3 regions of the Trichococcus sp. genome follow, and region 1 is predicted to be linked to each of the others. Evidence: riboswitches for the same ligand, from Rfam matches in the RefSeq annotation. Region 1 holds a riboswitch; each other region holds the start of a gene.

Region 1 (2,267 bases):
CAGGTATTTCGCGAAACCCAACAACAGGGCCATATGCCCGTCATGTCCGCATGCATGCATTTTGCCCGGGTGAATCGAAGCGAAATCCACTCCGGTTTCCTCGGTGACCTCCAGCGCATCCATATCCGCACGGAAAGCGACCGCTTCCGGCGACTTGCCCTTCAACAAGGCTACCCATCCGGTTTCGGCGGTGCTGATTGGTTCATAACCGAATGACACCAGTTTCTGGCGGACATATTCCGAAGTCAACGGCAGATCGAAGCCAATCTCCGGAATCTGGTGGAGCTCCCTTCGGATCTTTTTCACCGTTTCGTATAATTCTGCAATTTGCATGCTCTTCACCTGGTCCCTCCGCGTGTAGTTATTAGTCTCTTAAATCAGCCAACAATTGGGTTTTTTCGCTTGTCTGTTCGTCCTTCATCTTCACGATTTTAGCAGGGGATCCCGCTACAACCGCATTAGCCGGTACGTCTTCCAATACGATTGCGCCGGCTGCGACAACAGCACCTTCGCCGATGTGCACACCTTCGATGATGACCGCGTTCGCGCCGACCAAAACACCGTCTTCAATGATGACTGGTGATTTCGAAGGTGGCTCGAGTACGCCTGCAACCACTGCGCCAGCACCGATGTGGCAATTTTTGCCGATTGTGCCGCGTGCGCCGACGACCGCACCCATATCGATCATCGTGCCTTCGCCAATGACTGCGCCGATATTGATGACTGCACCCATCATGATGACCGCGCTCTTGCCGATTGTCACGTGATCACGGATGAAGGAGCCTGGCTCGATGCGGGCATCGGCCTTAGTCGTATCCAACAAAGGAATCGCGGAATTGCGTCTGTCATATTCCATGACCTGATCTTTGATCTTATCTTTGTTAGCTTCCAGGAAAGGATAGATTGCTGAAGCATCTCCGAAGACTGTATAGCTGTCTCCGCTTCCGAAGAATTTCAAGCCCTCGTAGGCTGGGTTTTCAAAATCCCCTTTGATGTAAAGTTTTATGGGTGTTTGCTTTTCGGCAGCTTTGATGTAGGCTGCGATTTCATAAGCATCTGTCAATAATAGTTCGCTCATTTTGCTGTTTCCTCCCGATCATTTTTTTCTGTTCCAACATGCCCATTATAGCACGCCGGCCTGCGTTTGCCCTATGCGGCGGACGGCCATTTGTTGCGGAAATGCAAAAAAATAGCGGTAAGCGAGTGCTTACGGCTACGGAGACCTGCATTCGCCCAACCAAGCTAAAGCGCAATCCATTGTCATCGGGCAACGACAATGGAACAGCCCCACATTTGTTCAACCTGGGTCCAGCATTCTCATGCTTCGGCGACCGTCCCTTTCCCTTGCGGTACTCTTGACCAGTCGCGACCTCTTTTTGCTTGGTGATTCATTCATTTTTCTAATCGTACACTTATCCGGCAGGACTGTCAACCGCTCCGCGTCGGAAAGTGCCGGGATGAATGACCTTTTTTATGTGAAAATGTTCATCAAATGAGCAATTTTCTAATTATTATCCCTGAGCAGCCATCTTTGTATAGAAATGAGGCCACAATCATGTTATGTTACTTTCATAAAGTGTGGGTTTCCCACGCGACATCATCAAGGATAGTTCATCCGGAGGAGACAATATATGAGCAGAGAAACGAACCGTTTGGTAAAACAATTGAAAGGATCGCCCATCCGCAACTTCGACGCCGCCATCAGCGATGTGAAGGATCTGATCCGTTTCACGATGGGGGAGCCGGATTTCGATACGCCGGCTTTCATCAAAGCGGCGGCCGTGGAGGCGCTGAATCAGAACCAGACGCATTATGCGCCTTCCGCCGGTGTCCTCGAAACACGCAAGGAAATCGCAAAGTTCATGGAGCGGAAATACGGGCTGCAGTATGAAGCGGAAAGTGAAATCATCCTGACTGTCGGCGCCACGGAAGCGATCACCGCCTCAATGTTCGCGCTGATGAATCCGGGCGACAAAGTGATTATCCCTTCGCCGGCCTTCCCGCAATATGAATACGTGGCGCACCTTGCAGGCGGTGAGAACGTAATGATCGACACTTCCAGAACCGGCTTTCTGATTACGCCAGCGGATCTGAAAGCTACCCTGGACGCCAATCCGGAGACGAAAATGATCGTGCTCAACTACCCAAGCAACCCGACCGGCGCAACCTATGCGCAGGAGGAAGTCGAAGCCTTGGCGGCAGTGATTGCAAAATATGATGTTTTCGTGCTCAGCGATGAAATCTACAGCGAACTGACCTACGGAGGC
Region 2 (2,267 bases), on a different contig from region 1:
TTTCCATCCCGATTCAGCAACCGGGATCGTACGGATGACGCCGATCATCAGACCGATCCCTAGTCCGATGATGGTTCCGATTAAAGCTATATATAACGTTGTCCACGCACCTGATAGAAACTGTCTCCAGTTTTCCTCGATGATGCGGATAACCCAACTAAACTCCATTTAATGTATGCCCCTTTTTGATGTTCCGTCCGCCTTGATTATTCAGCTGATGGCTGGTTTTGGATTGCTTCATCCATCATTTGGATGCGTTCTTCTTCGGTGATGCCGCTCAGGATTTCATTGATCTGGTCTTTCAATTCGCTTTCTTTGATCAAACCGATTGCGATTTCTGAATCAGCCGCGGACAATTCGAACGTATCCGCTTCATCCAATTCGATCATTTTGAATGCGGAATTGGCTGCTGAAGCGCTGATCGCTTCCGGACGTTCCGAAACGTAGGCATCGATTGTGCCCGATTCCAAAGCTACGCGCATGGATGTGAAACTGTCCATTGCCGGTTGCTTTTGCACGCCTGCAATCTGATCGATCACATCATAGTGCAACGTATTCAACTGTGCAGTTACTTTCGCATCCGCGAAGTCGGCCAAAGCTTTCGCATCCGCATAAGCACCATCAGCTTTGACAACCATCACCAATTCAGTTGTATAGTAGGAATCCGAGAAATCGATCGCTTCTTTGCGTTCATCTGTCGGCGACATACCTGCAACAATCGCATCGATTTTGGATGAAACCAACGCCGGCACCAAACCATCCCATTCTGTTTTGACGATGACCAGTTCCTTGCCTAAGCCATCCGCCACTTTTTGAGCCATTTGAACATCATAACCGTTTGCGTAACCGTCAGCGCCGTCGATTTTCACCGCGCCGTTGCTGTCATCATTCTGGGTCCAGTTAAAAGGAGGATATCCCGCTTCCATTCCGACCACGAATGTATCCGAATCCGCCGAACCGTTTGCTGCGGATGAATCCTCAGTGGCTCCGTTTCCGCAACCAGCCAAAATGAACAATCCCATCAAAGCTGCCATTGTCTTTTTCCATGTCTTTACTTTCATCTCTGTTTCCTCCTAATGTATATAGTCCTTTTTACTGCTCAAAAATAATAAAAACTAGCCCTTCTTATCCGGTTGCTTTTTTCCACCTTTCGACCCATAGAGCGTCATAACAATGCTGATTCCGTCCGTTTTTGTGCAAAAAAATAGACTATAAAGCAAAAGGCCCTATAATCCAGCTTCCTTCTGCCCGCAATATCGAAAGTACTCCACAAACGATTTTGGGCAAATCGTTCTGACAGTGCCAGGATTCTTAACCCTGGCCCCAACACAGCAAGTGCTGTATTTCGGCGAACACCCCTTTCAAACGGGCATTTTACTCTTGATGTTCGCAGCCTCTTCCATTATTGTATGATCGTATGACATTAATGTATGCTATTATACTGTACGCGATTTTAATTTGCAACAAAAAGCGCTTCGCCCCGCTATCCGACGGCCGCACTCGCCGGCGGGCACACAGTCTGGCCACACTTTATTTCCCATTCCAAAAAACCGGTTTTGGATGCTATACTGACTTCATGTACAAAAGGGAGGAATTACCGCAACAATGCCTACTACTATTTTATTCGACTTGGATGATACTTTATACGACACCGCCAGTCCCTTTTTCAAAGTGCTGGAACATTATCGCTTGGCGAACAGCCACAGTGACGAAGCCACCTTTGCCCTTTTCCGTAATCATTGCGATGCCGCTTTCGAGCTGTTCTCAAGCGGGGATCTGACGTTGGCCGAGTCCCACATCATGCGCATACAGCATACATTCGCCGACTTGGGACTTACGCTGACCGAAGAAGAGGCACTGGACTTCCAGGAAACCTACCAAAAAAGGCAAGGAGAAATCATTTTGAGCCCAGGCATCAGGCAGCTATTGAATGAGTTGAAAAGCCGGAACATTCCGATCGCAGTCTTCACAAACGGTCCCGAAAACCACCAAATGAAAAAATTCAATGCCTTGGGTCTGGAGCGATGGGTACCGCCAGCACGCATCTTCATTTCCGAGAAAATCGGTTTCCCCAAACCCCACGTCGACGCATTCGCACATGTGCAAGCGGCTTTGAAGGCCAGCCCTGATCAACTGCTTTTCATCGGGGACACCTATGAAACGGACATCATCGGCGGCCAGACTGCCGGCTGGACGACTTTGTGGTATAACCATCGCCGGAAACCTGAAGATGAAAAAGTGGTGCTGGAGCCAATCTTCTATTCAGT
Region 3 (2,267 bases), on a different contig from region 1:
ATGAGTACCCTGCTTTGATGAGTTTGTCAGTGAAATAATCGACATTCTGTTTGCTGCCGACCGAAATGGCAAGATGCGCCCATCCCAGCATATCGAGTGGATAGCGTTCATTGACATCCATCCTTTTCATGAGTTCCAAACGGGCTCCTTCACGGAAAGTAATAAAGTAAGATTGGAAGTCTTTTTCGGGATTACGGTATAATTTATTAGCCTTGCCGTCAAAAAAACGAACATAAAAATCGCGCATCAGCTCCAAATCGTCCACCCACACTGCAACATGTTCAATCTTCATCGCTATTCACGTCCTCTCATCATCGTCGCCGGTGCGCTGGAGATAATCTCTGCGCGGATGGCTTGCAAAAAAATCCGGGAATCCCTTTTTCGAATTGAAGTAAAAGCGTTTCCTCAATTTGATTTTATCACATCGTAGGCTCATATGCGTTCCCTAAGCATCCGCCTGCCCGGTCAGCTTCTGTGTCTTTTTTGCCATCTTTTTCATAGCATTTTCTCAGCATCCACTCAGAATATGATTGACAGACTGAGTTGTATTTGATAGTGTGGAATTAACAAAATACGATTCGATGTGATGAAGAGGTCGCGGTTAACAATCAGTAGGGGATTTCCTGAAAGGTGTTGCTGCCGAAATACTCTGTATTGGGGCCAAGGTTGAATAAATCTGGCACTGTCGGACAAAGCCGCCCAGCTTTGTTCGGTGAGCTTCTCACGTTGGGGCAAATTGGTGGAATTCACTATACGGATGCAACGCTTCAGCTTATGCAGCCTGTTTTGAACGACTATGAGACCATTTGCTCATAGTCGTTTTTTGTCTATTCATAAATAAAAAAACATAATTCAGGAGGAAAATAAGCATGGCTATTTTTGAAGGATCAGGCGTTGCGATCGTCACGCCGTTTAAAGATACGGAAAACCAAGAAATAAACTATGAGGTACTGGAAGAACTGATCGAGTTCCAGATTGCGAACGGCACCGATTCGATCATCATCGCAGGGACAACCGGTGAAGCTTCAACGCTGACGGATGAAGAGCAACTTCATCTCATTCGTTTCACTGTCGAAAAAGTGAACGGCCGCATCCCGGTCATCGGCGGTGCCGGAAGCAATGACACACGCCACGGAGTAGGATTGACGCGCGCTGTAGAGGTAACGGGTGTGGATGCGATTCTCAGCGTCACTCCGTATTACAACAAAACATCGCAAAAAGGTTTGATTGCACATTACAAAGCCATCGCCAACAGCGTGAAAGTTCCAATCGTCCTTTACAATGTGCCGGGCCGCACTGGCCAGAACATTACCCCGGAATCTTTGGTGGAACTGGCGAAAATCGACAACATCGTTTCCTTGAAGGACGCTACCGGAAACTTCAGCCAGGCTGTGGATAATTTGCGTCTTTTGGGCGATCGTCTGGATATCTACTCCGGGAATGACGACACCATCATCCCCTTGATGAGCTTGGGTGCGAAAGGTGTCATTTCTGTCTTGGCGAATATCGCACCGAAAGCAACAGCTGAAATGACGCATGCTTTTCTGGATGGCGACATCAAAAAGGCAGCCGCAATGCAAGCCGAGTACAAAGAATTGATTGACTGCCTGTTTGTTGAGCCGAATCCGATTCCCGTAAAAGCCGGAATGCAACTGTTGGGCTTCAACGTAGGACCGATGCGTCTGCCTTTGACGGGTGCCGATCAAGCAGTCATTGACCGTTTGGCCGCAGCAATGAAAAAAGTTGGGTTGATCTAAGAACAGAACCAAAAATCCCTCCGGATGCTTGATGCTTCGGAGGGATTTTTTATGTTATAGGAGTTCCTTGAATACCCGTAGTGCATTTTGATGGCAGACCTTTTCGATTTCGGTCGTCGTGAAGCCGCGCCGTTCCATCGTTTCGACAAGCAGCCCCATCGCAGAGGCATCCTTCAGTTGCATCGTCACATCGATGCCGTCGAAGTCCGAGCCCAACCCGACGATGTCCAGCCCTGCGACTTTGCGGATGTGCTCAATATGATCGACTACTGCTTCCGCGGTCCCTCTGGTCTTCAGCCGTTCTTGATCATCATCAAGGAAAGCGAGACAGTAGTTCATACCCACAAAGCCGCCCCGGTCGGCCAGCACCCGCAGCATCTCATCCGTCAAATTGCGCGGGTGGCTGCATAGGCTGCGCGCATTGGAATGGCTGGCGATGAATGGCCGTTGCGAATGCGCCGCGACATCGAAGAAGCCAGCATCCGAAAGATGAGAGACATCGATGATGAT

What was found. A riboswitch is a leader RNA that binds a small molecule or an ion and turns the genes downstream of it on or off. The one in region 1 is predicted to bind lysine.
Region 2: another riboswitch for lysine. It lies ahead of ACTCCX_RS02365 (ABC transporter substrate-binding protein/permease); the one in region 1 lies ahead of dapD (2,3,4,5-tetrahydropyridine-2,6-dicarboxylate N-acetyltransferase).
Region 3: another riboswitch for lysine. It lies ahead of dapA (4-hydroxy-tetrahydrodipicolinate synthase); the one in region 1 lies ahead of dapD (2,3,4,5-tetrahydropyridine-2,6-dicarboxylate N-acetyltransferase).

Annotation. Positions count from the first base shown of each region.
Region 1 covers NZ_JBSQPW010000024.1:12,950-15,216, reverse strand. The annotation lists gene ACTCCX_RS08065 (M20 metallopeptidase family protein) at 1-333, opposite strand, end outside; gene dapD (2,3,4,5-tetrahydropyridine-2,6-dicarboxylate N-acetyltransferase) at 365-1,078, opposite strand; lysine riboswitch at 1,238-1,383, opposite strand; gene ACTCCX_RS08055 (aminotransferase class I/II-fold pyridoxal phosphate-dependent enzyme) at 1,632-2,267, shown strand, end outside.
Region 2 covers NZ_JBSQPW010000005.1:73,661-75,927, forward strand. The annotation lists partial or broken gene ACTCCX_RS02365 (ABC transporter substrate-binding protein/permease) at 1-1,022, opposite strand, end outside; lysine riboswitch at 1,253-1,407, opposite strand; gene ACTCCX_RS02370 (HAD family hydrolase) at 1,606-2,267, shown strand, end outside.
Region 3 covers NZ_JBSQPW010000003.1:93,275-95,541, forward strand. The annotation lists gene ACTCCX_RS01535 (VOC family protein) at 1-292, opposite strand, end outside; lysine riboswitch at 582-728, shown strand; gene dapA (4-hydroxy-tetrahydrodipicolinate synthase) at 870-1,757, shown strand; gene ACTCCX_RS01545 (dipeptidase) at 1,812-2,267, opposite strand, start outside.